DNA from 3 places in the Pseudomonas sp. KH_024_B2 genome. Region 2 is predicted to be linked to each of the others. Evidence: predicted binding sites of a transcription regulator. Region 2 holds the regulator's gene; each other region holds the start of a gene.
What was found. Region 2 encodes FliA, which starts transcription of late flagellar genes. Its sites were predicted from a motif close to CTAAAGTTTNNNNNNNNNNNGCCGNTAA; they were not measured.

Region 1 (10,187 bases), 530 kb from region 2:
CGCGGGTCGGAGCCATCGAGGTCGAAGTGCTGGCAAGCGTCGAGATGATGCCGGGCGTGGTCAGTCTGCCCCATGGTTGGGGCCATGCACGGCCTGGGGTGCAGATGGGAATTGCCACTGGCCAGCCGGGTGCCAGCGCCAATGACCTTACGGATGAGCGACAGCTGGATGAGCTTTCCGGCAACGCGGCGTTGAACGGCGTGCCGGTCAAGGTGGCGACGGCCTGAGTGTAGCGCAGGGATTTCTGCGATAATGAGTGCCTGTCGGGGAGGCCGAGCATAGCGCTCGGCTTTCCGTTACAATGCGCCACCGTGCCGACAACTGAGTCGGAAAGTTCAGCCGAGGTGCTCCATGGATATTATCGAAACTATTAAAGAGCAGATTGCCAACAACACCATTCTGCTTTACATGAAAGGCTCGCCGAATGCCCCACAGTGTGGCTTCTCCGCGAAAGCCGCTCAGGCCGTTATGGGCTGTGGTGAGAAGTTCGCTTACGTGGACATCCTGCAGAACCCGGAAATCCGCGCCAACCTGCCAAAATACGCCAACTGGCCAACCTTCCCGCAACTGTGGGTCGGTGGTGAGCTGGTCGGCGGTAGCGACATCATGACTGAAATGGCCGCCGACGGTTCATTGCAGGCCACGATCAAAGCTGCTGTCGAAAAAGCCGCAGCGAACAAGACCGAAGCCTGATCGCTGGTGATTTGACAACAAAAAGCCCCGCCTCTCGAAAGAGGGTGGGGCTTTTTGTTGCATCGAGACTTTTGTTGTATCGAGAGCAGGGCGCCAGGTTACTCGCCCATCTGCGATTGCAGGTAGTTCTCAAGACCGACTTTATCGATCAGGCCCAGTTGGGTTTCCAGCCAGTCGATATGTTCTTCTTCAGACTCAAGAATATCTTCCAGTAGTTCACGGCTGCCGAAGTCGCCGGTCACTTCGCAGTGAGCGATGGCCACCTTGAGATCGGCATGGGCGGTTCTCTCGATGCGCAGGTCGCACTCAAGCATTTCCTTGGTGTGTTCACCGATCTGCAGCTTGCCGAGGTCTTGTACGTTCGGCAGGCCTTCGAGGAACAGGATGCGCTTGATCAGCTTGTCCGCATGCTTCATTTCGTCGATGGATTCGTGGTATTCGTGCTTGCCGAGCTTGCCCAGGCCCCAATCTTCATACATGCGTGCATGCAGGAAGTATTGATTGATCGCGACCAGCTCATTGGCAAGAATCTTGTTGAGATGCTGGATGACTGTAACGTCGCCTTTCATGATGGGAATCCTGCCCTATATTCGCGGTATATGAATATAGTTTGAGCCGCGCAACTACTAGTGTCAAACCTAAGTTATTGAATAATATATGAAAATTAATCGGAATAAGAATGTTTTTGTTCCGCATCGCGGTGCTAAGCAGTTGATTTCCAGACATAAAAAAACCGGACGCTAAGTCCGGTTCTTTAAAATACGTTATTTAAGCGGCAGAAAATTCTACAGGGTAGGGGATCGCTGCCTGGCTGCTTTGCAGTTTGGTCAGGGTTTCACGAACCACTTCCTTGGCAAGGCAGGCGCATTTGCCGCATTGGCTGGCAACGCCGGTGGCCTGACGTACTTCCCGATAGCTGCAGCAACCTTCATAGATTGCATCGCGGATTTGACCGTCGGTGACGCCAGTGCAGAGGCAGACATACATAAGTGAAAACCGTCGCTGGTTGTGACTCGATTGCGATGGATCTTAATGTTAACGAGAATGATTGTCAAAGTGGTTTCTGAAAGCTTTTCGTCATAAGGGCGTGTGACTGACGAACGGTTTCCTCTCACGTCTCCATGAGGAAAATATAGCAGCGGCTTTTTACCTGTCTCGAAAAAAAACCGCTAAGGACAGGTTAAAAACGCAGTGTATGATGGCCGGTCCTTGCGAAGCGGGTTCGTGTCACAGGGCTGTCGCCTGAGGGTGGCAGGCTGGTACGAACCCTGTTCTTCAACGTTATTACACCAGGAGATATCCAATGAGCGTACTCGTAGGCAAACAAGCCCCTGATTTCACCGTACCGGCCGTACTCGGCAATGGCGAGATCGTAGACAGCTACACCCTGTCCTCGGCCATCAAAGGCAAATACGGCCTGGTGTTCTTCTACCCACTGGACTTCACCTTCGTTTGCCCGTCCGAGCTGATCGCTCTGGACAACCGCATGGCTGACTTCAAGGCACGCAACGTTGAAGTGGTCGCGGTGTCGATCGACTCGCACTTCACCCACAACGCATGGCGCAACACCCCTGTGAACAATGGCGGCATCGGCCAGGTTCAATACACCATGGCTGCCGACATCAAGCAGGAAATCATGAAAGCCTACGACGTTCAGTCCGCAGACGGCGTGGCTTTCCGTGGCGCGTTCCTGATCGACGACAAAGGCGTTGTCCGTTCGCAGATCATCAACGACCTGCCGCTGGGCCGTAACATGGAAGAGCTGATCCGCTTGGTCGACGCTCTGCAATTCCACGAAGAGCACGGCGAAGTTTGCCCGGCCAACTGGAAAAAAGGCGACAAAGGTATGACTGCTTCGCCAGAAGGCGTTGCTGCTTACCTGACCGAGAACGCTGGCAAGCTGTAAACCAGGCGTCAGGCATAAAAAAACCGGCCTCTGAGGCCGGTTTTTTTATGGGCGGGATATTTTCAGGCGACCCGATCAGTCGTTGAAGTCTTCCCAGCCGCCCATTTGTTTCCAGCGGTTGACGATGCCGCAGAACAGCTCGGCGGTCTTCTCGGTGTCGTAGCGTGCCGAGTGGGCCTCGCGACCGTCGAAGTCGATATCGGCAGTCTGGCAGGCCTTCGCCAACACGGTTTGACCATAAGCCAGACCGGCCAGCGTCGCGGTGTCGAAGCTGGAGAACGGATGAAACGGGTTGCGCTTCATGTCCAGGCGCGCGACAGCGGCGTTGAGGAAGCCCAGATCGAAGCTGCTGTTATGCCCCACCAGAATCGCGCGTTTGCAGCCATTGGCCTTCAGAGCCTTGCGTACGCCGCGGAAGATATCGGTCAGGGCCGTTTCTTCGCTGACAGCCATGCGCAGCGGATGATCGAGCTTGATCCCGGTGAACTCCAGAGCGGCTGCTTCGATGTTCGCGCCCTCGAAAGGCTCTACCCGGAAGAAGTAGGTGTGTTCAGGGAACACGAAGCCTTTTTCGTCCATGCCGATGGTGACCGCGGCAATTTCCAGCAAGGCATCGGTGGCACAGTTGAAACCACCGGTTTCAACGTCGACGACTACCGGGAGGTAACCACGAAACCGGGCTGCCATTGGATGGCGAGAGCCGCCACCGCCGTTATGGCCGTCTTGTTCGTCGTCGAAATGGTCTTCACTCACGAGTGTTTCTCCAGCAGGCGCCAGCGCAGTTTTTCACCGGCGCGCAGCGGGATTACAGACAGCTCGCCGAAGGGCAGGCTGGTCGGGGCGGTCCATTCTTCGCGAACCAGGGTGATGCTATCGGTGTTCGCTGGCAGGCCATAGAAGCGCGGGCCATGCAAACTGGCGAAACCTTCGAGCTTGTCCAGTGCATTGCGCTGTTCGAAGGCTTCGGCATACATCTCGATCGCAGCATAAGCGGTGTAGCAACCGGCACAGCCACACGCCGCTTCTTTGGCATGTTGAGCATGCGGGGCCGAATCGGTACCCAGGAAAAACTTCTCGCTGCCACGGGTGGCGGCGTCGAGCAGTGCTTCCTGGTGGATATTGCGCTTGAGGATCGGCAAGCAATAGAAATGCGGGCGAATCCCGCCAACCAGCATGTGGTTGCGGTTGTACAACAGGTGGTGAGCAGTGATGGTCGCGCCTACGTTGGCCGGGGCCTCGTTGACGAACTGCACGGCTTCACGGGTGGTGATGTGTTCGAACACCACCTTGAGTGTCGGGAAGCGTTCCACGACCCGGCGCAGGTGTTCGTCGATGAACAGTTTTTCACGGTCGAAGACATCGACGTCGCCGCGAGTGACTTCACCGTGAATCAGCAAGGGCAGCCCGACTTCGGCCATGGCCTCAAGTGCAGGGAAGATCTTGTCGATGCTGGTAACGCCAGAGTCCGAGTTGGTGGTCGCGCCGGCCGGATAGAGCTTGGCGGCGTGCACGAAACCACTGGCCTTGGCCTCGCGAATCTCGGAAGGCTCCGTGCGATCGGTCAGGTAGAGCACCATCAGTGGTTCGAAAACGCTGCCGGCCGGGCGCGCAGCGAGAATACGCTGGCGATAGGCATCGGCTTCAACGGCGTTACGCACCGGTGGTACCAGGTTGGGCATGATGATGGCGCGGCCAAAGGTGCGCGCAACATCCGCAACAGTATTGGGTAGCACAGCACCATCGCGAAGATGTATATGCCAGTCGTCGGGACGCAGCAGGGTCAGGCGGTCGGACATTGGGGATTCCAGGCGGGTCAAACTGAGGGGAATGCTACCGGAAAAGACTCTCTCAGGCACTCGCTATCAAGTTTTGCAGCAAGCTTCCGATATCCCATAGGTGTGCTGTAAACAACTGATATGCCGTAAACGCGTGTCGGTCTTTTGTGTAGAAGCCAATGGAGCCTCCCGTGCGCCAGCGTTATTTAGCCTTGCTCAGTGTGTTTGCCTGCCTGCCCGCGATGGCTGTGACTTTCCAGACGCGTCTGGAAAGCATCGAGTGGAAGGTCGATGGTGACAAATTCGAGTGCCGCCTGAGCCAGCCCATTACCGATTTTGGTTCCGGTGAGTTCGTGCGGCGTGCTGGCGAGCAGGCGACGTTCCGCCTCAAGGCCTACAACTCGACGCTCGGTGGTGGCTCGGCGACCTTGTTGGCGGCCGCTGCACCCTGGCAGCCGGGGCGCGGTGATATCAATCTGGGGGCGGTGAGGGCCGGCAGTGGCGATGTGCTGTTCAACAGTTCGCAGGTGCAGGCCGGTCGACTGTTCAATGGCTTGCTGGACGGCCGCAGCCCGGTGGTTCGCCATTACTCTCGGGAGGGTGGCGTTTCTGAAGTTCGTTTGTTACCGGTCAAGTTCAACAAGGCCTATAGCGATTATCAGGCGTGCACTGCCAAGCTGTTGCCGATGAATTTCGATCAAGTGAAGCAGGCCGAAGTCGGCTTTCCAGGCGGTGGCATCGACCTTGATGCGCAGGCCAAGGCCAGATTGCAGGTCATGCTGGAGTTCCTCAAGGCTGATCCGAGCGTCAATCACATCGAGCTCGACGGCCACTCGGATAACAGCGGCAATCGTTTGACCAATCGTGATCTGTCGCGGCGTCGAGCCTTGGCGGTGATGGATTTTTTCAAGGTCAACGGCGTCCAGGAGTCGCAAATCATCATGCGTTTCCACGGTGAGCGCTATCCTTTGGCACCCAATACCAATCCCGCCAATCGAGCGAAGAATCGCCGGGTCAATGTTCACCTCGAGCGTGTTGCACCCACCGAAAAGCCGGCTCCACAGGTCAGCTCCGCGAGCAATGCGGCGGCGACTTCCTGAAACGGCTGTAGTCGTCGCGCACTCGACATAATCTGTCGCTTCGTCGTCATAAGCTGTCGCGCCTCTGTAAATTTATTGGTTTGAACGGTAGAATCAAAGGCTTTCCGTACAACCCGGTGGAGTGATGGCATGGCGGACGTAAACAAGGTCGTTCTGGCGTATTCCGGCGGCCTGGACACTTCGGTGATCCTCAAGTGGCTGCAGGATACTTATAACTGTGAAGTGGTGACGTTCACCGCTGACCTGGGTCAGGGCGAAGAGGTCGAACCTGCACGCGCCAAGGCACAAGCCATGGGCGTGAAAGAGATCTACATCGACGATTTGCGCGAAGAGTTTGTCCGCGATTTCGTTTTCCCTATGTTCCGCGCCAACACCGTTTACGAAGGCGAGTACCTGTTGGGTACCTCCATCGCTCGTCCGTTGATCGCCAAGCGTTTGATTGAAATCGCCAACGAAACCGGCGCCGACGCCATTTCCCATGGTGCAACCGGCAAAGGTAACGACCAGGTTCGTTTTGAACTGGGTGCCTATGCGTTGAAGCCTGGGGTCAAAGTGATTGCTCCGTGGCGTGAATGGGATCTGCTCTCCCGTGAAAAGCTGATGGATTACGCTGAAAAGCACAACATCCCGATCGAGCGTCACGGCAAGAAAAAATCCCCGTACTCGATGGATGCCAACCTGCTGCACATCTCCTATGAAGGCGGCGTGCTGGAAGACACCTGGACCGAGCACGAAGAAGACATGTGGCGCTGGACCGTCTCCCCGGAGAAGGCTCCTGACAAGGCGCAATACCTGGAACTGACCTACCGCAACGGCGATATCGTCGCACTGGACGGCGTCGAAATGACCCCGGCCACCGTGCTGGCGACCCTGAACCGTATCGGTGGCGAACACGGTATTGGCCGTCTGGACATCGTCGAGAACCGCTATGTCGGCATGAAGTCCCGCGGCTGCTACGAGACGCCTGGCGGCACCATCATGCTGCGTGCTCACCGTGCGATCGAGTCGATTACCCTGGACCGCGAAGTGGCTCACCTCAAAGACGAGCTGATGCCTAAGTACGCCAGCCTGATCTACACCGGTTACTGGTGGAGCCCCGAGCGTCTGATGCTGCAACAGATGATCGATGCGTCTCAGGCACACGTGAATGGCGTGGTTCGCCTGAAACTGTACAAGGGCAACGTCATTGTCACCGGCCGTAAGTCCGATGAATCGTTGTTCGATGCAAACATTGCGACTTTTGAAGAGGATGGCGGCGCTTACAATCAAGCGGATGCTGCGGGCTTCATTAAACTCAATGCGTTGCGTATGCGTATTGCCGCAAACAAAGGTCGGAAATTGTTCTGATTGATTGAAGGCGAGCAAAAAATGGCCCTGCATAAGCAGGGCCTTTTTTTTGCATGATGCTTTCTTTTTTTCATCTTGCGAATTCGCGTTTTTTTGTGTGTTTTCTATTGTCGATCATTAACTTGGCAGGCTCTGTGTCAAGGCGCGCGTGCTCAAGTTGTACACTATATAGGAAGGTTGTTTCGTCTCGTCCTTGTTTGGCTTTTCAAGTTCGTGCTGATTTATAAGTTGAGCCGACTTCTGATTGGTAAGAAAAATGATAAGCTCGCCGCTGTCTGGCTTGTTACGTATCTTCTGGCCGATCTCTAAGAATAGTGTATCAATGTCTTCTTTGGTATTTATCCGCCGGGTATCAATAAGGTGCAGGCCGTGCAGCATCTGGGGTAGATGGACGGTGGGTTGCATAGCGTGGTTTTTGAATAAATTGAAATGGACGGGTGGGTCTTGTGCATTGCGTGATGAATAGCGGCTTTTCTGCTGCCGGAATATAAGACTTTGCGGCGGGCATTTTTTCAGCCTTGCTGGCGGATAGACGTCTTTCTCATCGCCTGCTGTGCAATTATGTTGTTCCGGGGGGGCTTTGATTTCTTTCGGACGAGCCGCATCGTCGATGATCTTTATAAAGTCTTCTCCTTTCTCGAAATCGGAAGGCGCGTACAACGATTTGTAGTTGAAATTCAATGTGATAAAGAAAAGAAATATCAAGCAGAGCGGGAAACTGATAAGGAACCAGACATAGATATCCCGGTCGCCGTCATCAAGGAACGGCAGCGATACAGTTGCTGAGGCTTCCGTTAGCGCGGCGAAAATTGCAATGATGGTCATTGGGTTGGTTACTTTCTCTCGGTATTTGTTCATCTTTTCTCACTTAAGAATACTGTATTTCATGTCCTGGGTTTTAACGGCGGTAAGGTGCAGGAGACTGAGTGGTTTCTTTCAAGTGATGTGGTTGTCAATCTCGCCGTTGTTGTGGGTTTTTCTATCAATGGGTTATCGATGATCTTCAGTATCTGAAGGGGCTGCTATTTAACAAGTTCTCAAGATAAGTGTTGGTGTTTGGCATGCTAATAGTCGGGTGGGTTTTTCATGGTCGTTAGAGTTATTCTAGTCATGATCAGGCAAGGAAGATGAACTTTTTTAGACGCTAGGTGAGTATTTTTTAATGATGTTTCGATACAAAAAAAGCGAGGATTTAGTTTGAGTGATTCGGCAAACTTCCGCTATAAATGTGATGCGGTACAAAAAAATCATCAAGCCAAGGTAGGGCGCGTGTCGATTAAACTTTAAGACACATCCTTTTTGGTGTTTTTTTGTAGGATAAATCCGAGTTGCTTGTAGGAATGGTCTCTGGGTGCTGGTGACTGGGGAGGGCGCGATGCCAAGGGGAAATGACTAGGCTATTGTGCTGACTCTAAAAATTCGAACAGCGAAAATTGGACTTGCCCATGAATAAAGTGCTGATCGTGGATGCCCGTCATTCGTCTTGCTGTACGCATGCTGATGGAGCGCCATTGCTATGAAGTCATTGCAGAGACGGATAATGGTGTGGATGCCTTGCAGCTGGCCCGTGAGCATATGCCGGATATCGTTATCCTGGATATCGGAATTCCAAAGCTTGATGGTTTGGAAGTTATCGCGCGCCTGACTTCAATCACCATGCCTTTCAAGGTGCTGGTGTTGACCTCACAGGCACCGGGACATTTTTCCATGCGTTGTATGCAGGCCGGCGCCGCAGGGTATGTGTGCAAGCAACAAGATTTGACAGAGCTGCTTAGCGCGATCAAAGCGGTACTTTCCGGATATAGTTATTTTCCCAATCAGGCGTTGCATACCGTACGTTCGAGTTTGGGGAATGCCAGCGAAGCGGATATGGTCGATCGTCTTTCTGGTCGGGAGATGATGGTGTTGCAGCAGCTTGCACGAGGAAAGACCAATAAGGAGATTGCCGATGGAATGTTTCTCAGCAACAAAACAGTGAGTACTTACAAGACGCGCTTGCTGCTGAAGCTCAATGCCCGTTCATTGGTTGACCTGATCGAGCTTGCGCAACGCAATGGATTGGTTTGAATCCCGATACCCACGACCGTAAGAAAGGGCAACGGCATTGCCGTGTGGTGCCGGGCGCTGTGCTATCGGGCGACAGGACGTCTGCGTGAAAAAGCCAGTGCCAAGGCGCCGGGCAGCCAACAAAAAAGCCTCCATTTCGGGAGGCTTTCAGGTGTTAATCGTCAAAATCATAATCGGCCAATTGCTTTTGCAGACGGCGCTCTTCCAATAGATTGTCAATGGTGCGGCGTTTGCTCAGATTGGTCTTCGCCACTTCCACCACAGGCTCGGCATCCTCTGACTCAGCGGCGGTGAAGTCGTCTTCTACGTCCAGTTGTTCTTTACTAGCGCTCATAAGGTTAACTCCAGGCTAAGACTGCCATTGGGGCACCTTATAGCGATATTCCGGTGTCGGGTAAAAAAGATTTTTTCAATCGATCGATCATCAAACTCTATGGATACTCAATCGTCAGAGGTCTTGTGCTTGTATTCGCACAGGTCTTCGATCCGGCAGCTGCCACAGCGCGGTTTGCGAGCCTGGCACACATAGCGTCCGTGGAGGATGAGCCAGTGGTGCGAGTCGAGCAGGAATTCCTTGGGCACGAACTTCATCAGTTTTTTTTCCACCTCGACGACATCTTTTCCCGGTGCCAGTCCAGTACGGTTACTGACCCGGAAAATATGGGTGTCGACGGCCATGGTGAGCTGGCGAAAGGCGGTATTGAGCACCACGTTCGCGGTTTTGCGCCCCACGCCGGGGAGTGCTTCAAGCTCTTCGCGTGTTTGTGGAACTTCACCGTTATGACGCTCTACCAGCAATCGACAGGTTTCGATCACATTCTTCGCTTTGCTGTTGTACAAGCCGATGGTCTTGATGTATTCCGACAGCCCTTCGACACCGAGGGCATATATCGCTGCGGGTGTGTTGGCGACCGGGAACAGTTTCGCTGTGGCCTTGTTGACCCCAACGTCCGTCGCCTGGGCAGACAGGATGACCGCGATCAACAGCTCAAACGGTGAGGAATAAGCCAGCTCGGTTTTCGGTTCCGGATTGTCTTCGTGCAGCCGGCGGAATATTTCCAGACGTTTTGCAGCGTTCATGGGTAGAGCGTTTCCTTGAAGGCGGTCAATGTGGTTTTGAGGAGGCGGCCCAGGCCTGTTTCGCGGCGATCAGCAGCCCTGCGAGGATAAACCCGCCTGGCGCCAGAATGAGCAGGCGCGGTCCCGTATCCTGAGCCCATAGCCACAGCTGCCAGTGAGTATCGGTGGATCCGGCCAGCCACCACAAATGGCTGCCCAGGGAGCCCGTTCCCAGAACTT
Region 2 (10,187 bases):
TTACTGGGGCGTACTGAAGATCTGGCACAAAGAGGTGGGGGCCGATGAAGTTGATAAACGCCTGTATTTCTATCTGCCCACCGAACCGATCAAACCCGATCCTCTCAAGCCCGTTTGGGTCGAGGAAGCTTATTACCAGTTGACCCGCAAAGGCTCGACCGCACCCGATGACCCTTCGGTGCCGTTGCGGCTGCTGGTCAAGCTCGACGAGCCGGGCGGGTACGATAAATTTCCTCATCTGCCCGGTCATTCTGAGCTCAAGCCGGTCGTGCTACCGGACGATGTGATTCAGAACGGCGTCACCGCCGAATGGGCGGAAAAAGGTGTGCCGATGACCGTGCCGGCCTATCCAGGTATCTATTTGCGCGATGTCATTTATCTATGGTGGGGCAGTGTGCGTCTTGCTCCTCATATGGTCACCCAGAGACAGGTCGATGGCAGCGACCCCATCATCATTGTCGCCGATCAGGAGGCGATTCTCGCCGGGGGGGACAGTAACGCGCTGACGGTGGAGTACGAGATGCGCGATGAGGTCTGGAACTGGTGTCAGAAGCGCTCTTTGAGCACCAGGGTACTGGTTGATGCCGGCGCCTGGCGGCTGGAGCCGCCGATTATCAAGGAGTCGATCAATGGGGTGATCGACCTGATCAAATTGGGCAAAGCCAATGTCACGGTACAGATTCATGTCCGTACGGACGATTTCGATATTGGCGATACGGTGGTGATGACCTGGATCGGTACGCCGTTTCAGGGCGAACAGTTGATTCACCGTAGCAAGCCAACACTCATCGGCAATATCCCGAGCATCCTCGAGCTTGAGGTACCGAACGCCGATGTTCGCGCCATTGCCATGGGCAAGGCGGATGCTTCCTATGTGTTGACAAAAAAAGATGGCGGCCCGCCGCTGTCATCCAAACGTACCTTTGCCAATGTGGTCGGTGAAATCTCGCAGTTGCCGGCTCCGAGCATTCGCGAAGTCATCGGCGATACGCTGGAACCTGACGAGAGCATGGCGACGGTGGACATCGGGCCTTGCGACCTCATCAAAGGAGGAGACCTGATCGATCTGGTCTGGCTGGGAACCAAATCCAATGGCCAGCCGTACCTGCATGAAATACCGCACCTTGTCAGCGAGGGCGAGGCTGGACAAACCATTACGCTGTACGTGGAGGCGGAGCACATCAAGGTGCTCGAAAACGGCAAGCTCGATCTGTTTTACCGGGTCTCCAATGATAAGTCGGCGCTCTATGGCGTCAGTGAGTCCGAGCATGCGTTCTTCAGCGTCGAGCGCATTCGCGCCGAGCTGCCGGCGCCCAAGGTGGTGGAAGCTCCGGACGACTTTCTTGACCCGGCATGGGTATCTGGCGGCGCCACCTTGCGCATTGGTTACCTGGGGACAGCGGCAGGCGATGAGCTGACTTACTACTGGCGCGGGCCCACTGCCGCCGGCAGTACCAGCGACTGGATACCGATTACCACCATCATCGCCGGTAAACCGGTGGATTTTCGCATCGACGAGCGGTTCATTACGCCGAATCTGGATCAGCAGGTCGAGGTGCGTTACACCCTTTTGCGTGCGGCTACGGGTAAGTACAGTTATTCGGCGGCGTTGGAGTTGTATGTGGGTAAGGAGGTCAAGCCGACCATCGACAAGGTCACCGACTCGCAGCTGCGGGATATCGCCAACGGCGGCACGACCGTCGATACCACGGTGATCCTGACCGGCAAAGCAATGCCGAATCTGAAAGTGGCCATTACCGATAATGGTGCTTTGCCGCAGACGGTCGATGTCGGGTCCGAAGGGACTTGGACCTCGACCCGCACCGGGCTGACCCGGACCGCGCACAGCTTTGTTGCCAAAGCAAGCTATGGCTCCGGAATGGAATCTCCTGCATGGGACGTGAATGTGGTGGCAGAGGTGCAGCCGAGCATCGACAAGGTCACGGACTCTCGGTTGCAGGATATTGCCAACGGCGGCACGACCCTCGACACCTCGGTGATCCTGACCGGCAAGGCGACGCCGAACCTGAAGGTGGTCATTACCGATAACGGCGCTTTGCCGCAGACGGTCGATGTCCCGGCGAGCGGGATCTGGACCGCGACCCGCACCGGGTTGAGCCGGGCCGCGCACAGCTTCGTCGCGAAGTCGGAATCGCTGACGTCGGCGGCCTGGGGCGTGAATGTGGTGGCAGAGGTGCAGCCGAGCATCGACAAGGTCACGGACTCCAAGTTGCGGGATATCGCCAACGGCGGCACGACCGTCGACACCACGGTGATCCTGACCGGCAAGGCGACGCCGAACCTGAAGGTGGTCATTACCGATAACGGCGCTTTGCCGCAGACGGTCGATGTCCCGGCGAGCGGGATCTGGACCGCGACCCGCACCGGGTTGAGCCGGGCCGCACACAGCTTCGTCGCGAAGTCGGAATCGCTGGCGTCGGCGGCCTGGGGCGTGAATGTGGTGGCGGAGGTGGCACCCACCATCACCTCGGTCAGAGACTCCAAAGGCGAGGTCGGAGCTGGCGGCACGACCTTTGACACCAGTGTCACGCTGAGCGGCAAGGCGAGCCCGAACCAGAAGATCGAGATTTTCGACGGCACGGTTTTCAAGGGGCCGGCCAACGTCAATGCCAGCGGCGACTGGACGGTGCCGCTGACGGGGCTGAGCGTCAGCACCCACAGCATCACGGCCAAGGCGTTGTACGGCAGTGATCCGGTGTCGGCGGCGCGAGTGTTTACCGTAGAGGTTGACACCTGGCGGGACTCCATTACTGACTTCAACGATGGGACCGCAGGTAACTGGCAAATAGGCCCTGCAGGCTTTCAAGGGCGTATTACGGGGGGAGTATTTCATAATGATACGACAGCTTATTCGGGGCATGCCGGAGTGTTGTTCAGTCAAACATTTGGGTTCATGACAGGACGAACCTATTCATTCAGCTATAGCGTTCGAAACTTTAGTCCGCTCGCAAACAATGTGCCGCCGATTTTTTCAGTCAGCACCGCCTTGGGCCAGCAGATTCTTCCTGTCTATAGCGTCCCCAGGACAGGCCAATGGTATCAACAGATTGCCAACTTCACCGTTGCCCAGACAGGAAGTCAGCTAGTGCGCATAGTGAGTCATCAGGACAGGGGAGGTGGCTCTGGCAGTGACGGTGGGAATGACTATCAAATAGATAACATCATTGTAAGAAGACTTTCCTGAAGCTTAAAAAGTAAATGAGCAGAAAAGGTGAAGGTATATTTTTCCGACATGAAAAATAAACCTTCACCCCTTGACTCCAGAAACAAGGAAATGTCCAGTGGATTTTCAGGGTTGCCGGTCGAAAGTGGCGCGACTGTCAACCTGAGGCTGATCCAGATGACCAGCGGACTTGCTCGCCATAGCGCCAGTCCAGGCTACACGGAACCCTCCAATAACTTCTATTCCCCGCCAGCACAAAAGTTGGAAGGCTTCTTGCAGTACCCGCCCTGCGCCTGCTTTCGGCGTCAAAAGTTTGCTTCAAGGGACGGGGAATACCGGTGGATCGCTCTCAGTTAATCAACAACGCTCGCGGCAACCTGGCGGACCTCAGTCGAGGCAATCTGGGTGTGCCGCTGTTGCTGTTGGTCATGCTGGCGATGATGATGTTGCCGATCCCGCCGTTTCTGCTCGACGTGTTTTTCACCTTCAACATTGCCTTGTCGATCGTCGTGCTGCTGGTCTGCGTCTACGCCTTGCGGCCGCTGGATTTTGCGGTGTTTCCGACGATTCTGCTGGTCGCCACCTTGATGCGCCTGGCCCTGAACGTGGCCTCGACCCGGGTGGTGATGCTCCACGGCCAGGACGGGCATGCCGCCGCCGGCAAGGTGATCCAGGCCTTCGGTGAGGTGGTGATCGGCGGTAACTACGTGGTTGGTATCGTGGTCTTCGCGATTCTGATGATTATCAACTTCGTGGTAGTGACCAAGGGTGCCGGACGGATTTCCGAAGTGAGCGCGCGTTTCACCCTCGATGCGATGCCCGGCAAACAGATGGCCATCGACGCCGATTTGAACGCTGGCCTGATCGATCAGGGCCAAGCCAAGGCGCGCCGTATGGAAGTGGCCCAGGAAGCCGAGTTCTACGGTTCCATGGACGGTGCCAGCAAATTCGTTCGCGGCGATGCCATCGCGGGTCTGTTGATTCTGTTTATCAACCTGATTGGCGGCATGGCGGTTGGTATCTTCCAGCACGGCATGACTTTCGCCGATGCGGGCAAGGTCTACGCGCTGTTGACCATCGGTGACGGTTTGGTGGCGCAATTGCCATCACTGTTGCTGTCGACCGCCGCGGCGATCATGGTGACCCGTGCTTCCGGTTCCGAAGACATGGGCAAACAGATCAATCGGCAGATGTTTGCCACGCCCAAGGCCCTGGCCGTGGCCGCCGGCATGATGGCAGTGATGGGCCTGGTGCCGGGCATGCCGCACTTTTCCTTTCTCAGCATGGCAGCGCTGGCTGCCGGCGGCGCTTATCTGTTCTGGAAGAAGCAAAACATCGTCAAGGTTCAGGCTCTGCAAGAGGTCAAGCGTCAGCAGGAACTGCTGCCTTCACCGTCGCGCGCTCAGGAAACCAAGGAGCTGGGCTGGGATGACGTGACGCCGATCGACATGATCGGCCTGGAAGTCGGTTATCGGCTGATCCCGCTGGTGGACCGTAACCAGGGTGGGCAGTTGCTGGCGCGGATCAAGGGGGTGCGCAAGAAGCTTTCCCAGGATCTGGGCTTCCTGATGCCCACTGTGCATATTCGTGACAACCTCGATCTGGCGCCGAGCGCCTACCGCCTCACCTTGATGGGCGTGACCCTGGCCGAAGCCGAGATTTACCCGGATCGTGAACTGGCGATCAACCCGGGGCAGGTTTATGGCTCGCTCAATGGCATTACCGCCAAAGATCCGGCCTTTGGTCTGGAGGCGGTATGGATCGAAATCAGTCAGCGCTCCCAGGCGCAATCGCTGGGGTACACGGTGGTGGACGCCAGTACCGTGGTCGCCACGCACCTTAACCAGATTCTGTACAAGCACTCCAGTGAGCTGATCGGCCACGAAGAAGTCCAGCAACTCATGCAGTTGCTGGCCAAAGGCTCGCCAAAACTGGCTGAAGAGTTGGTGCCGGGCATTCTGTCGTTGTCGCAGCTGCTCAAAGTGCTGCAGGCGTTGTTGGCCGAGCAGGTGCCGGTTCGCGACATTCGCAGCATTGCCGAAGCCGTCGCCAACAATGCCGCCAAGAGTCAAGATACTGCCGCGCTGGTCGCCGCGGTGCGTGTCGGATTATCCCGTGCCATCGTCCAAAGCATTGTGGGGCTTGAGTCGGAGCTGCCTGTGATCACCCTGGAGCCAAGGTTGGAACAGATATTGCTCAATAGTCTGCAGAAGGCAGGACAAGGTCAGGAAGAGGGCGTTCTGCTGGAGCCAAGCATGGCTGAGAAGTTGCAACGCTCGTTGATCGAAGCGGCGCAGCGTCAGGAAATGCAAGGTCAGCCGGTGATTCTGCTGGTAGCCGGTCCGGTCCGCGCGATGCTCTCGCGGTTCGGACGGCTGGCAGTCCCGGGTTTGCATGTGTTGGCGTATCAGGAAATTCCTGACAACAAGCAAGTGACCATCGTTGCGACAGTAGGGCCCAACGGCTGAGGTAGTGGTTTATGCAAGTTAAGCGTTTTTTCGCCGCCGATATGCGCCAGGCCATGAAGCTGGTTCGCGATGAGCTGGGCGCTGATGCTGCCATTATCGGTAATCGCCGGATCGCCGGCGGTGTCGAGCTGACGGCTGCGCTTGATTACAAACTGTCCGCGCTGGCACCCCGCGTACCGAATATCGAGCTCGAAGACGAATTACGCAAAACCCAGTCGCGGATTGTCACGGCCCAGGCTGAGCTGAGCCTGCGCGGTGACGGCGATTCAACCACCAATCGCCAGTTGTTCGCCGGTTTGCCGCTGACCGCCGCCGAACCCTTGATCGAGCCGACGTTTGCCGAACCCCGCCGTCCAGCACCGGCACCTGCCGCTCCGGCTGTGGATCAGCGGGTGTTCGACTCGATGCGTTTCGAGCTCAACGGTCTGCGTGAACTGCTGGAAGTGCAGTTGGGTTCGCTCGCCTGGAATCAGTTGCAAGGCAGCAAACCACAGCAGGCCAACCTCTGGCGTCGCCTGCAACGCATCGGTCTGTCCGGTCCACTGTCGCGCGATCTGCTGGCGCTGACCGCTGAAATTGAAGAGCCTCGCCAGGCCTGGCGCATGCTGTTGGCGCACCTGGCGCGGATGATCGCCACACCCGAGATCGAGCCGCTGGAAGAGGGTGGGGTGATCGCCATGGTCGGCCCGGCCGGCATGGGCAAGACCACTACGCTGGCCAAACTGGCGGCGCGTTATGTGCTCAAGTACGGCGCGCAGAACATCGCGCTGGTGAGCATGGACAGCTACCGGATTGGCGCTCAGGAACAACTCAAGACCCTGGGGCGCATCCTCAATGTCTCCGTGACCCACCTCGACCCGGGCCAGTCCCTGGGGCAGGCGCTCGATCCGCTGCTGCGCAAGCGTGTGGTGTTGATCGATACCGCCGGCCTTCAGGCCAGCGACCCGGCGTTGCGCATGCAGCTGGAAAGCCTGGCCGGTCGCGGGATCAAATCAAAAAATTATCTGGTGTTGGCAACAACCAGCCAAAAACAGGTTCTAACCGCTGCTTATCACAGTTACAAACGTTGTGGGCTGGCCGGCTGCATCCTGACTAAACTGGATGAAACGGCGAGTCTGGGCGAAGTGTTGAGTCTGGCGATCAGTCACGAATTACCCGTTGCCTATCTGACCGATGGGCCGCGGATTCCGGATGATCTGCATTTGCCGCGGCGCCATCAATTGGTCAGTCGCGCCGTGAGTGTGCAGATGCAGGAAGAACCCAGCGAAGAAGCCATGGCTGATATGTTCGCTGATCTCTACCACAGTCCGGCCAAGCGGGTCGGCTGAGGTAATAATGAATAGATTGCAGTGTATCTACATCGATGGTCTGCCATGCATTGTTCCAATGGTGAACGCGCAGCCAGTTATGTGGCCTCCGTCTAAGTAAGACAAGGTAAAAAACGAACATGGGTAGCATGCATCCCGTACAGGTGATCGCGGTGACCGGCGGCAAAGGTGGCGTCGGGAAGACTAACGTGTCAGTGAACTTGTCCCTGGCTCTAGCTGAGCTCGGCCGGCGCGTCATGCTGCTGGATGCCGATCTGGGGCTGGCGAACGTCGACGTTCTGTTGGGACTGACACCCAAACGCACTTTGGCCGATGTGGTCGAGGGGCGCTGTGAGCTGCGCGATGTGCTGCTGCAGGGACCCGGCGGAATTCGCATTGTCCCCGCGGCGTCCGGCACGCAGAGCATGGTGCATTTGAGTCCGGCGCAACATGCCGGGCTGATCCAGGCTTTCAGCGATATCGGCGACAACCTCGACGTGCTGGTGATCGACACCGCCGCCGGGATTGGCGAGTCGGTCGTCAGTTTCGTGCGCGCCGCCCAGGAAGTCCTGCTGGTGGTCTGCGACGAGCCGACCTCGATCACCGATGCCTACGCGCTGATCAAATTGCTCAATCGCGATTACGGCATGAACCGCTTCCGGGTGCTCGCCAACATGGCGCAGAGCCCGCAGGAAGGCCGCAATCTGTTCGCCAAGTTGACCAAGGTCACGGATCGCTTCCTGGACGTGGCCTTACAATACGTCGGTGCGGTTCCCTACGACGAGTGCGTGCGCAAGGCTGTGCAGAAACAGCGTGCGGTCTATGAAGCGTTCCCGCGCTCGAAGTGCTCGCTGGCGTTCAAGGCTATTGCCCAGAAGGTCGATACCTGGCCGCTACCTGCCAATCCTCGTGGGCATCTGGAATTTTTCGTCGAACGGCTGGTGCATCAGACAGCGGGTCCTGTTCTATGACAGCCAGCGGTTACAACCTTTACAAGACGTCGGCGCGTGACAGCCAGTACGAACTGATCGAGCGCTATGCGCCACTGGTCAAGCGTATTGCCTACCACTTGCTGGCGCGCCTGCCGGCCAGTGTTCAGGTCGAGGATCTGATCCAGGCCGGGATGATCGGCTTGCTGGAAGTGTCGACCAAATACGACGCCAGCAAGGGCGCGAGTTTCGAGACTTACGCGGGTATCCGCATTCGTGGCGCGATGCTCGATGAAGTGCGTAAAGGCGACTGGGCTCCACGTTCGGTCCACCGCAATACCCGGATGGTCAGTGACGCAATCCGCTCAATTGAAGCTAAAACCGGCCGTGACGCTAAAGATCATGAAGTTGCGGCCGAACTCCAATTGAGTCTCGATGATTATTACGGGATTTTGAACGACACCCTGGGTAGCCGCTTATTCAGTTTCGACGATCTGTTGCAGGACGGCGAGCATGAAGGGCTGCACGAGGATGGCGCGAGTGCTCATCTCGAGCCGTCGCGTGATCTGGAAGATGAACGTTTCCAGGCTGCGTTGGCGGACGCGATTGCCAATTTGCCGGAGCGTGAGCGACTGGTGTTGGCGCTGTACTACGACGAAGAGCTGAACCTCAAGGAAATCGGTGAGGTCCTGGGGGTCAGCGAATCGCGGGTCAGCCAGTTACACAGCCAGTGCGCGGCCCGTTTACGGGGGCGTTTGGGGGAGTGGCGAGCGCGCTGACAGGCAGTGTGGGGACACTGCGAACGAGGTTGGTACGGCATTTTGCTGCACCGGTCACGGCCCGTTGTAATCCATACAACCGTTGAGTGTTACGCCTAATTGATTGAATGGCGCGTTCAGGTGCTGCGCGCGTTTTAAGACTGCTTGGAGGTCGAATTGGACAAGAATATGAAAATCCTCATCGTTGATGACTTCTCAACGATGCGGCGGATCATAAAAAACCTGTTGCGTGACCTTGGGTTCACCAACACGGTCGAGGCGGATGACGGTACTACCGCGATTCCGGTCCTCAACAGCGGGAGCATCGACTTTCTGGTAACGGACTGGAACATGCCCGGCATGACCGGTATCGATCTACTGCGCCACGTGCGTGCCGATGAAAAGCTCAAGCACCTGCCGGTGCTGATGGTCACGGCCGAAGCCAAGCGCGAGCAAATCATCGAAGCCGCTCAGGCCGGTGTGAACGGCTATGTGGTCAAACCATTCACGGCTCAGGCGTTGAAAGACAAGATTGAAAAGATCTTCGAACGCATCGGTTGATGAGTCCGCCACGGGGGAGCTATGGAGCATAACGAAACTTCACAGGGCGATTTTGAATCGACCCTGAAAAAACATGCCCGCGAACTGGTCGACAGCCTTGAAAAAGGCCGGTTCGGCGATGCTGTGCAACTGATCCATGAGCTCAACCAGACTCGTGATCGCGGCCTGTACCTGGAAGTCGGCAAGCTCACCCGCGAACTGCATAGTGCAATCGTCAATTTTCAGATTGACCCGAATATGCCGCAAGCCGAGGAAGTTTCACAGATCACGGATGCCACTGAGCGCCTGTCCTATGTGGTCAGGCTGACCGAGGCTGCGGCCAACCGCACCATGGACCTGGTCGAGAACAGTACCCCGCTGGTCAACGGTCTGAGCAACGAGGCTCAGGCCTTGAGCGAGGACTGGGGGCGGTTCATGCGCCGCGAAGTCGGTGCGCAAGAGTTCCGCGAGCTGGCCCGGCGGGTAGAGGGTTTTCTGACCCGTAGCGAGCAACAGACTCGCGTCGTGTCGAGCAATCTCAACGACATCCTGCTGGCTCAGGATTACCAGGACCTCACGGGTCAGGTGATCAAGCGCGTGACGCAACTGGTCACGGAAGTCGAAAGCAATCTGCTCAAACTCGTGCTGATGGCCAGTCAGGTCGACCGGTTTGCGGGCATTGAACATGACCACGAATCGATCCTCGCAGAAAAAGATCCGCAAAAACATCTCTCTCAGGGTGAAGGTCCGCAGATTCATGCCGATAAAAGAGCAGACGTTGTGTCCGGTCAGGACGATGTGGACGATTTGCTATCCAGCCTTGGATTTTAGGTTTTTAGACCTGTTAGGAGCACACCCTTAATGAGCTTCGGCGCCGATGAAGAGATCCTTCAGGATTTCCTGGTTGAGGCCGGCGAGATTCTTGAGCAACTGTCCGAGCAACTGGTCGAGCTTGAAAGCCGGCCAGATGATGCAGACTTGCTCAACGCAATTTTTCGCGG
Region 3 (10,187 bases), 2.8 Mb from region 2:
ACCTTGCATGCGGCGCTTGAGCGTCTGAAACGTAGCCAGTTGGCGAAGGAACTGTTCGGCAAAGAGTTCATCGAAGGCTACATTGCTTCGAAGACCATGGAACTGAGCAGTTTCTACGATGAAATCACTCCCTGGGAGCGGCGTGTTTTAGCTGCCCAGGCATAACCGACCCGTCGCCGTCGGGCTATCTTTGCTGATAGCCCGATACCCAATTCAAGGAGCCGCTCGGAACGCCGATGCGCCAAATCTGGAAATCCTTTCGAGCGCTTTATTTCGCCTCGCTGATGATGCTTATCGGCTCGGGCTTGCTCAGTACTTACCTGGCGTTGCGCCTGGCCGCCGACCATGTCGACAGTCTGTGGGTCGGTGCGTTGATGGCAGCCAACTATTTCGGCCTGGTGCTGGGCGGGAAAATCGGCCACCGGCTGATTGCCCGGGTCGGGCATATCCGGGCTTATGCGACCTGCGCCGGGATTGTCGGTGCGGCGGTGCTGGGCCATGGGCTGGTGGATTGGTTACCGGCCTGGCTGTTTCTGCGGGTGATCGTCGGCCTGGGCATGATGTGTCAGTACATGGTCATCGAGAGCTGGCTGAATGAGCAGGCCGACGCCAAACAGCGCGGCGTGGTGTTCAGCGGCTACATGATTGCGTCCTACCTGGGGCTGGTTCTGGGTCAGCTGATTCTGGTCATGCACCCGGAGCTGGGACTGGAATTGCTGATGCTGGTGGCCCTGTGTTTTGCCTTGTGTCTGGTGCCCGTGGCCATGACCCGGCGCATTCACCCGGCGCCATTGCATCCGGCACCGATGGAGCCGCGGTTCTTTATCAAGCGTGTCCCGCAGTCCTTGAGTACCGTGCTCGGGTCGGGGTTGATCGTCGGTTCGTTCTACGGCCTGGCACCGCTGTATGCCTCCCAGCAGGGGCTTTCCACGGAGCAGGTCGGCCTGTTCATGGGTAGCTGCATCTTTGCCGGATTAGTGGTGCAGTGGCCGCTGGGCTGGTTGTCGGATCGCTATGATCGGGCGCTGCTGATCCGTTGTTTTGCGACTTTTCTGGCGCTGGCCGCGTTGCCTCTGGCGGTCATGCCTCAGGTGACGCTTGAAGTGCTGTTTATCGCCGGTTTCCTCTGCTCATTGGTGCAGTTCTGCCTGTATCCCTTGGCGGTGGCGTTTTCCAATGACCATGTCGAAGGCGATCGACGGGTGTCGCTGACGGCGATGCTGTTGGTGACTTATGGTGTCGGCGCAAGCATCGGGCCGCTGGCGGCGGGTGTGCTGATGAAGCTGTTCGGCAGCCAGATGCTCTATGCGTTCTTCAGCTTTTTCGCCCTGGTGCTGGTGTGGCGTATTCGGCCGAAGGCTGTGACCAACCTGCATCAGGTCGAGGATGCGCCTCTGCATCACGTGGCCATGCCAGACAGTATGTCGAGTTCGCCATTGGTGGCTTGCCTTGACCCGCGGGTCGACGAGCAGGTTGTACATGATCAGATGCAGAACCATGTAAGCCCTGAGCCTGAGCCGGAAGTGGAGTCCGAAGTGGAGGTAACGCCCGAGGAGCCGGATCCGGAGCAGCCACAAAGTTTCACTGAGGCCAGGCCTTAGACCCTGGAAACGAAAAACGGGCAGTCACCGAAAGGGACTGCCCGTTTTTTATTGACGGGTCAGGATCAGAGATCGTCTTTATCGAAGCGCCGTGCTTCACGCTGAAGCTGATAGACAAAACGCTCGACCTGCCGTTGCACCAGGCCGCTCATGTTGTGGAAGCGCACCCCGGCGAAGGTGGTGTCGATTCGCTCTTCGTGATGCAGATAGCGTAATTCGACCGGTGCGGTCATGTTGCCGAAGGGCAGGGCGGCAATGAAGCGGTCGTAGACCTCGCCCAGTTGCAGGCGGTCGGAGATATCGCCATCAAAGCGCAACTTGCAACCGGTGGCCGAAATGTCCAGCAGCTTGCCGTTGACCGGGGCTTTGAGTTTTTCGCCGCCGAGTTCGATGTTGACCAGTTGAGCCAGTTTCAGCGCTGCACGAAAGGCATTGCGCCGCTGGTGATAGACCACTTCGACAGGCATTGCGCCGCGATAGCAGCGACCGCCATTGGATTCGTCGATCGTCAGCGAGCCATTGCCGTCCCACGCGATCCGCACGCCGTCGTGGAAGCCCTCGACGCGATACGCTTCGCCATTGAGCAAAAAGCGCTCGCCGTCGCGAGGAATCATTTCGTCCAGGGCGATCATGCTGCTGTCTCGATCGACTTCGACCAGATAGCTCTGAAAGCGCTGAGTGCGCTCATGGAAAGTGATGATCAGTGGATCATGGCTCTCTTGCAGCAGCCGCAGGTTGGCGGCGATTTCCAAAGGGGTAGTGAGCACCTTCGGTGGCTGCGGAGCATCTTCCGCGTTTTGGGCATTGAACACGGTTCATCAATCTCCAGGCAAAATACGACACGCAATAGCCGGCATTTTGCCAGCATGTTTCGCGCCTTGATAGAGCGCATTTATCTCTGATTTCAAGCCTGACTGAGTGGGCGCGGCTTCGCCAGCCTGGAGGTTGATCCGCGGGCATCATAAAGGGCAGGAGGTTCGCCGCCGGTGAGGATCTTCAACTGATTGGCGGTGGTGGCTTGCTGAACCTGGATCGAGCGACCGTTGAGTTCGTTGGCTGCCTGGCATTTGGCCAGAAGCTGGTTGAGCTCATCGCTCTGAGTCAGCAGCTGGTTGCCAATGGACGATTGCCCGGCAAGCTGTTCCAGGCCGCTGCGATTGGCCGGCAGGTTGAGGCTGACGAGAATCTGGCTGCGTAAACGGCCATGCTGTTCAAGCAGAATGATCAGGGCCTGTTTCTGCGCGAGAATATCTTCGAGCAGTGGCATGTCGCGACCGTGCAACGCCAGGGATTCGGCTTGCAGCAACTCCAGCAGGTGCTCCGCAGGAGCAAAGTCGTCAGTGATCAGTTGCAGTAAATGAGTGTCGTGCATGGCTGGCCTTGGGTTTTAAGCGTCCAAAAGCCTGGCGCAGGCCATTGGCTAGCGCTGGGCTTCGAAGTTGAGCAGTTTGCTGGCTACACGGTTGCTGTCGACTTTATAGCTGCCATCGGCAATCGCTTGCTTCAACTCGGCCACACGGGCGTTGTCGACAGCGGGTTGATCGCGCAGCTTGTCAGTGACCTTCTGCAACTGTTGAGCCTCATCGCTGAGGTGGACCGATTCCCCGCTTTGGCTGGTACTGACCTGTTCGGTCGGGGTATTCACCGGCGCGGATTTGCCGGCGTCGCCGGTTTCCTTGCTGCCGCTGGTACGCGTACTGCCTGTGAGTGTGGGGGAGCTGTTTAATCGATTGAAATCGATGATCATGATGGAGAACCTCTGGGTATTTGGACGCTTGCCATGTTTTCGGCCATACCCGGAAAAACTTTAGGCTCAATTATCAATGAGCCGGCGCGCGTCGGCACCTGCCTTGCTTGAGGCACAGTTTAGGGAACACCCGAGCATAGCGCCAGTTTCCTACAAGGCGACTTCCACCTGGCCTGGCGCGGTCACACGCGCTTTGATCACCCGTTGAGAGTTCAGATTCTTGACCTTGATTTGTTCGCTCATGCCTCCATTGGACAGGGCTTCGCCGGGCATTCGCACATTGAGCGTACCGCTGCGGGCGGAGATCACCACTTGATCACCTTTGCGCACGACCTCCGCTTGTTCCAGGTGGACAAGGGTAATGACTTGATCGCTGACCATGGGTCGGACGAGTTTCTGCCCGATGGCTTGATCGACAGACGTCAGATAGCCCTGGTTGATCTGGCTGATGTCCCGCTCGCGCAGGGTGACGTCCTCGGGATTGATGATCCCCGTGCGTTTAAGGGGGCGAGTGGTGGTCACGATCTCTCGGAACAGGCGCACTTGAGCGGGCACGAAGACCGTCCAGGGAGACGCTCCGTCGCAGCGCACCCGTACGGTGACGCGACCCAAAGGTTGAGCCGGGCTCTCCAGCGTCGCTGTCAATTCCTTGTCGCATACCGGCAGGCGCAAGCGAGGGTCGAGCTGGTTGACCTGGATTTCGTAGCGTCCTTGCGTCTGGCTGGTTGCCAAATAATCTTCAACGGTGAACTCAAGAAAGCCTTGAGTGACGCCGATAAGCAGATCAGGCAAGGTAACCGAATCAGCAAGGGCAGGGCTGCCAGCGTTGAACAGGCAGACGGCCGACAGCGCGCAGAGTAATTTGCGGTAGTTTGCGGTCAGGCGTCGGAAAAATGTCGTTTTGGCGTTCATAACGGTTAAAAAGCAAGCCCCGTGCCGTTTAGTGATGAATGTGCGTCGGATCTTAAGCATTGGTGTAGGAGTCTGGGCATGGCTGGTGTAATGGATTCGGTTAACCAGCGCACGCAACTGGTAGGGCAGAATCGCCTTGAGCTGTTGTTGTTCCGTCTTGACGGCCAGCAGCTGTATGGGATCAACGTGTTCAAGGTTCGGGAGGTGCTGCAATGCCCCAAGCTGACCCTGTTGCCCAAGTCCAGTCCTGTTGTGTGCGGTGTCGCAAATATTCGGGGGGCGACCATTCCGATCCTTGATCTGGCAATGGCGACCGGCTCGGGCGGGTTGAAAGATCAAAGCAATCCCTTCGTGATCATCACGGAGTACAACACCAAGACCCAGGGCTTTTTGGTCCGGTCGGTCGAGCGCATCGTCAACATGAACTGGGAGGAGATCCATCCGCCGCCCAAGGGCACGGGTCGCGATCATTACTTGACGGCGGTGACCCGGGTCGACAATCAGTTGGTCGAAATCATCGATGTCGAGAAGGTTCTGGCTGAAGTGTCGCCAACCCCGGAAACCATTTCAGTGGGTGTGGTGGACGTTGAAACCCGGCACAAGGCGGTTTCCCTGCGGGTGCTGACGGTTGACGATTCGTCGGTGGCGCGCAAGCAAATCACCCGTTGCCTGCAGACGATCGGCGTCGAGGTCGTCGCGTTGAATGACGGCCGACAGGCGCTGGATTACCTGCGCAAGCTGGTCGACGAGGGCAAGAAGCCGGAAGAAGAATTCGTGATGATGATTTCCGACATCGAGATGCCTGAAATGGACGGCTACACCCTCACGGCCGAGATCCGCAATGACCCTCGCATGCAAAAGCTGCATATCATCCTGCATACTTCGTTGTCAGGCGTGTTCAATCAGGCGATGGTGAAGAAAGTCGGTGCCGATGACTTCCTTGCCAAATTCCGTCCTGATGACCTGGCATCCCGGGTAGTCGACCGGATCAAGGCAGCAGATATCAGCCAGGAGCGTTTGCTCCTGGCGGTCAATACGATTTAAGAGGCGGCATCATTGTCTACGGGTAATTTGGATTTCGAACAGTTCCGGGTCTTCCTGGAAAAAGCCTGTGGCATTTTGCTCGGTGAGAACAAGCAATATCTGGTGTCGAGCCGTCTCAATAAACTGATGGAACAGCAGGGTATCAAATCCTTGGGTGAGCTGGTTCAGCGCATTCAGACCCAGCCGCGCAGCGGTTTGCGCGAGATGGTGGTGGACGCCATGACCACCAACGAAACCCTCTGGTTTCGTGACACCTACCCGTTTGAAGTCTTGAAGAACAAGGCGCTGCCCGAGTCGATCAAGGCTAGCCCTGGCCAGCGCCTGCGAATCTGGTCGGCGGCGTGCTCGTCGGGGCAGGAACCTTACTCGTTGTCCATGTCGATCGATGAGTTCGAGCGGACCAACATGGGTCAGCTGAAAATGGGGGTGCAGATCGTTGCCACCGATTTGTCCGGCACCATGCTGAACAACTGCAAGACCGGCGAATACGACAGCCTGGCTCTAGGTCGTGGCCTCTCTCCAGAGCGGCTGCAGCGCTACTTCGACCCCAAAGGGGCGGGCCGTTGGGCGATCAAGGCGCCGATCAAGAGTCGGGTGGAGTTTCGTTCGTTCAACCTGCTGGACAGCTATGCGAGCCTCGGCAAGTTCGACATCGTGTTCTGCCGCAACGTGCTGATCTACTTCTCCGCCGAGGTGAAGAAGGACATCCTGCTGCGGATTCACAGCACCTTGAAGCCGGGCGGCTATCTGTTCCTCGGCGCCTCCGAAGCGCTGAACGGTTTGCCGGATCACTACCAGATGGTCCAGTGCAGCCCGGGGATTATTTACCAGGCGAAGTGATTTGGCCGGCTACACCAAAACGGGAGTCCTCAGGGGGCTCCCGTTTTTTTATGTCTGCCAATTTCCCTCGGGACCACACCTATCCAATGTGGGAGCGAGCTTGCTCGCGAATGCGGTATGCCAGTCAAAGCAGATGTCGACTGACACGACGCCTTCGCGAGCAAGCTCGCTCCCACAGGGTCAGGTGTTGTTCTCCCGACTGTGAGCAGCGGCAGAAAAGCGGCAGGCGGCGGAAATCAGTTGCCGCTTTTCTGGCATTGCCGCCTTGCCGATGCCCGCAAAGCCCCGGTTTATGGCCTTTGGTAAATTGGCACGACGCTTGCTATGTTCCTCGTACGAAAAAACCGGTCACCCAAAGGTCACCCGACATGAGCATCAGCTTCGATAAAGCGCTCGGTATCCATGAACAGGCTCTGGGCTTTCGCGCTCAGCGTGCCGAAGTTCTGGCCAACAACATTGCCAACGCCGACACCCCGAACTACAAGGCTCGGGATCTGGACTTCTCTGCCGTGCTTGCCGCGCAGAATGAAAAGACCAAGAGCGGCACTTTCGCGTTGAACATGACCAATAACCGTCATATCGAAGCCGAAGGTCTGGGCAATGGCGACGAGTCGTTGCTGTATCGCACGCCGATGCAACCGTCGATTGACCAAAACACCGTGGACGCCCAGCTTGAACAATCAGCGTACGCGGAAAACGCGGTCAACTTCCAGGCCAGCTTCACGCTGCTCAACAGCAAATTCAAAGGGCTGGTGTCAGCCCTGCGCGGAGAGTAATCCATGTCGCTAGCCAGTGTTTTCAATATTGCCGGTAGCGGCATGAGTGCTCAAACCACTCGCTTGAACACCGTCGCCAGTAACATCGCCAACGCCGAAACGGTCTCTTCGAGCATCGACCAGACCTATCGCGCCCGTCATCCAGTGTTCGCCACCATGTTCCAGGGCGGCCAGAGCGGTGGCAGCGATTCGCTGTTCCAGAACCAGGATGCCGCCGGCCAGGGCGTGCAGGTGCTGGGAGTGGTCGAAGACCAGAGCAACCTCGAAGCGCGTTACGAGCCGAGCCACCCATCTGCTGACGCCAAGGGTTATGTCTACTACCCAAACGTCAACGTGGTTGAGGAAATGGCTGACATGATTTCCGCCAGTCGTTCGTTCCAGACCAACGCAGAAATGATGAATACCGCCAAAACCATGATGCAGAAGGTCCTGACCCTCGGTCAGTGATAAGGGGCGACTCAGATGGCTGTTACCGATTCCACCAGTAGCCTGACTCTCAACCAGATTCTCGCCAACTCCTCCAAGACCGCAACCAGTACCACCACTGATGGTTTGGCGGCTGCGACCAGCAGTACAACCGGTGATAAGGCATTAGGTAAAGACGCTTTCCTGCAATTGCTGGTGACCCAGCTGAAAAACCAGAACCCGCTCGATCCGCAGGACAACAGCGCGTTCGTGGCTCAGCTGGCACAGTTCAGCAGCCTTGAGGGCATCACCACCCTGAACGACTCGGTCACCGCGATTTCCAGCAGCTTCAAGTCGTCGCAGGCCTTGCAGGCGTCTTCGTTGGTGGGGCGTTCGGTGGTTGTACAAACCGGATCGACCTATGTCGACACGACCAAGAGCCTGACGGGCACGGCGGTGATCCCGGCGTCGGTTGCCGGCGCTACCGTGACCATCACCGATAAAGATGGCAATGCGGTGAAGACCATCGATCTGGGCAGTCAGGCCGCGGGCAATGCCACCTTCGTCTGGGACGGCACCAACACGGCGGGCACGAAGGTCGATCCGGGTACTTACACCTTCAAGGCCAGTGCTTCCATCGATGACACCGCGACCGACCTGGTCACCTATCTGCCTGCGACCGTCAACAGCGTGACCTTGAGTCAGACCGGCGGCGAGATGATGCTCAACCTCGCAGGCCTGGGCGCTGTTGCCCTGTCCAAAGTACAAACTATTGGCCTATAGAGCCGACTAACGCGGCACAAGGAGTGGAATATGTCTTTCAATATCGGCCTTAGCGGTCTCTATGCAGCCAACAAACAACTGGACGTTACCGGCAACAACATTGCCAACGTCGCGACCACCGGCTTCAAATCGTCCCGTGCGGAATTCGCCGACGTCTACTCGGCCACCAAGCTGGGCTCGGGCAGCAAGACCATCGGTAACGGCGTAACCCTGGCCAACGTTTCCCAGCAGTTCGGCCAGGGTGATGTGAACAACACTGGCAATGTCCTGGACATGGGCATCCAGGGTTCCGGTTTCTTCGTCCTGAGCGATAGCGGCTCGCTGACTTACACCCGCGCCGGTACTTTCAAGACCGATAAGGACGGCTACGTCACCAACTCCAGCGGCACCGCTCGCCTGCAAGGTTATGCTGCGGATGCCAATGGCAAGATCATCAACGGCGTGTTGACTGACCTGCGGATCGATACTTCCAATCTGGCACCCAAGACCACCAGCACCGTTTCGTCGACCATCAACCTGAACTCGACTGCGGCTGTTATCAATCAGGTGACGCTGCCCTTCGATCCGACCGACACCGATACCTATACCAAGTCATTCAGTACCCCGATCTTTGACAGTCAGGGTAACCAGCACACCATGGATCAATACATGGTGAAGACGGCGGCTAATACCTGGAAGACCTACACCTTGGTCGACGGTCGCAATCCGGATGCGACAGGCAGTAACCCAACGGCTGTCGCTCCAGTGGCTTCGACCATAAACTTCGACTCTGCGGGTCAGTTTGTCTCGGTCATTACGCCGCCTTCTCTAGTCCCTAACACCGGGAATAATCTGGTACTGAGCAACTGGGTTCCCGGCACAGTGACCAACGGCGTATGGACGGCCAACGGCGCGAACGCCAACGCGGCTGGCGTCACGATTTCCATGACCAACACCACCCAGTTCAACGCCGATACCGCTCGTTCGATTCCTGCTCAGGATGGTTATGCCACTGGCCAGATCACCAACCTGACCATCGACGGCAGTGGTGTTCTGCTCGCCAACTTCAGCAACAACCAGACCAAGGCGATCGGTCAGATTTCGTTGGCCAGTTTCACCAACGAACAAGGTCTGCAGGCGGTTGGCGGCAGCGGTTGGAAAGAAACATTCGCCTCGGGTATCCCGGGCTACGATGCACCGGAAGTTGGCACTTTGGGTTCAGTGGTTTCCAACTCTCTGGAAGAGTCCAACGTCAACCTGACCAACGAGCTGGTGGACCTGATCAAGGCGCAAAGTAACTATCAGGCCAACGCCAAGACCATCTCGACCCAAAGCACCATCATGCAGACCATCATCCAGATGACCTGATGCCGGTTGGTTGATAGCGCTTCACAAAAAGCCCCTCGATGCAGGGGTTTTTTGTGGGCGTTGCTAAACAAGTTCTACAAGCGGTATCACTCCAGCATCTTCCCCAACAACCAACTCCCCGCCGGTCCCGGCGGATGCAGACGCGACCACAGCGCATCCACCGCCACCGGTCGCGGCCAGCCGCGCACCTTGAGTTCCTGAAGCGAACCGGCGCCAAAGCGGCCCACCAGCCAGCGTGGCAGGGGTGCCCAGCCGAACCCGCCTTGAGCCATTTCCAGCAGCATCAAATAACTCGGTGCCGACCAGACCCGGCCCTGAGCGCGGTTCTCATAAGGGTTGATGATGGTCGCCAGACGCAACTCACGATGTTGTTGCAAGGTGTCTTTGTCGACCTTCTTCAGCGCCGCCAGTGGGTGATCGCGAGACACAAACAGAGCAATTTCCGTGCGTTCGTCGACTGTCGAACTGGCAAGGTCTGCCGGGTAGTTCGGTTGCATCTCGGCGAAGGCAATCTGCGCCCGGCCACGCTGGACCAGCGCGATCAGATCGTCGCATTCGGCGATCAGGCATTCGAGTTCCAGGTCCGGGTAACGCTGCTCGAACGCGCTCAAGCTCGCCTCGAAACGGTCGGACTGATAAGTGTCGGAAATGGCCACGGTCAGCTTCGGTTCGAAGCCTTGTGACAGCTGGCTCGCGGTTATTTCCAGCCGGCTGGTGGCGGCAAGGATGTCT

Region 1: AC3I0A_RS21715 (flagellar protein MotY) is a predicted target of FliA. The motif match lies at 4,461-4,488, and genes of this name have one in related genera.
Region 3: flgM (flagellar biosynthesis anti-sigma factor FlgM) is a predicted target of FliA. The motif match lies at 3,385-3,412, and genes of this name have one in related genera.

Annotation. Positions count from the first base shown of each region.
Region 1 is NZ_CM174502.1:4,640,614-4,650,800, reverse strand. Features, by position in the region: gene AC3I0A_RS21750 (molybdopterin oxidoreductase family protein) at 1-227, shown strand, start outside; gene grxD (Grx4 family monothiol glutaredoxin) at 352-693, shown strand; gene bfr (bacterioferritin) at 792-1,262, opposite strand; gene AC3I0A_RS21735 (bacterioferritin-associated ferredoxin) at 1,462-1,680, opposite strand; gene AC3I0A_RS21730 (peroxiredoxin) at 1,997-2,599, shown strand; gene rnt (ribonuclease T) at 2,675-3,352, opposite strand; gene pyrC (dihydroorotase) at 3,349-4,395, opposite strand; gene AC3I0A_RS21715 (flagellar protein MotY) at 4,566-5,474, shown strand; gene AC3I0A_RS21710 (argininosuccinate synthase) at 5,604-6,821, shown strand; gene AC3I0A_RS21705 (hypothetical protein) at 6,939-7,679, opposite strand; partial or broken gene AC3I0A_RS21700 (response regulator) at 8,267-8,888, shown strand; gene AC3I0A_RS21695 (PA3496 family putative envelope integrity protein) at 9,043-9,222, opposite strand; gene nth (endonuclease III) at 9,330-9,968, opposite strand; gene AC3I0A_RS21685 (Rnf-Nqr domain containing protein) at 9,994-10,187, opposite strand, start outside.
Region 2 is NZ_CM174502.1:4,106,691-4,116,877, reverse strand. Features, by position in the region: gene AC3I0A_RS19105 (hypothetical protein) at 1-3,205, shown strand, start outside; gene flhA (flagellar biosynthesis protein FlhA) at 3,523-5,652, shown strand; gene flhF (flagellar biosynthesis GTPase FlhF) at 5,664-6,980, shown strand; gene fleN (flagellar synthesis regulator FleN) at 7,100-7,930, shown strand; gene fliA (RNA polymerase sigma factor FliA) at 7,927-8,667, shown strand; gene AC3I0A_RS19080 (chemotaxis response regulator CheY) at 8,836-9,207, shown strand; gene AC3I0A_RS19075 (protein phosphatase CheZ) at 9,229-10,017, shown strand; gene AC3I0A_RS19070 (chemotaxis protein CheA) at 10,048-10,187, shown strand, end outside.
Region 3 is NZ_CM174502.1:1,352,811-1,362,997, forward strand. Features, by position in the region: gene AC3I0A_RS06330 (glutamine synthetase family protein) at 1-165, shown strand, start outside; gene AC3I0A_RS06335 (MFS transporter) at 237-1,601, shown strand; gene AC3I0A_RS06340 (flagellar brake protein) at 1,667-2,413, opposite strand; gene AC3I0A_RS06345 (flagella synthesis protein FlgN) at 2,506-2,973, opposite strand; gene flgM (flagellar biosynthesis anti-sigma factor FlgM) at 3,022-3,348, opposite strand; gene flgA (flagellar basal body P-ring formation chaperone FlgA) at 3,499-4,260, opposite strand; gene AC3I0A_RS06360 (chemotaxis protein CheV) at 4,339-5,304, shown strand; gene cheR (protein-glutamate O-methyltransferase CheR) at 5,317-6,144, shown strand; gene flgB (flagellar basal body rod protein FlgB) at 6,513-6,920, shown strand; gene flgC (flagellar basal body rod protein FlgC) at 6,924-7,367, shown strand; gene flgD (flagellar hook assembly protein FlgD) at 7,383-8,108, shown strand; gene flgE (flagellar hook protein FlgE) at 8,139-9,455, shown strand; gene AC3I0A_RS06390 (LysR family transcriptional regulator) at 9,542-10,187, opposite strand, start outside.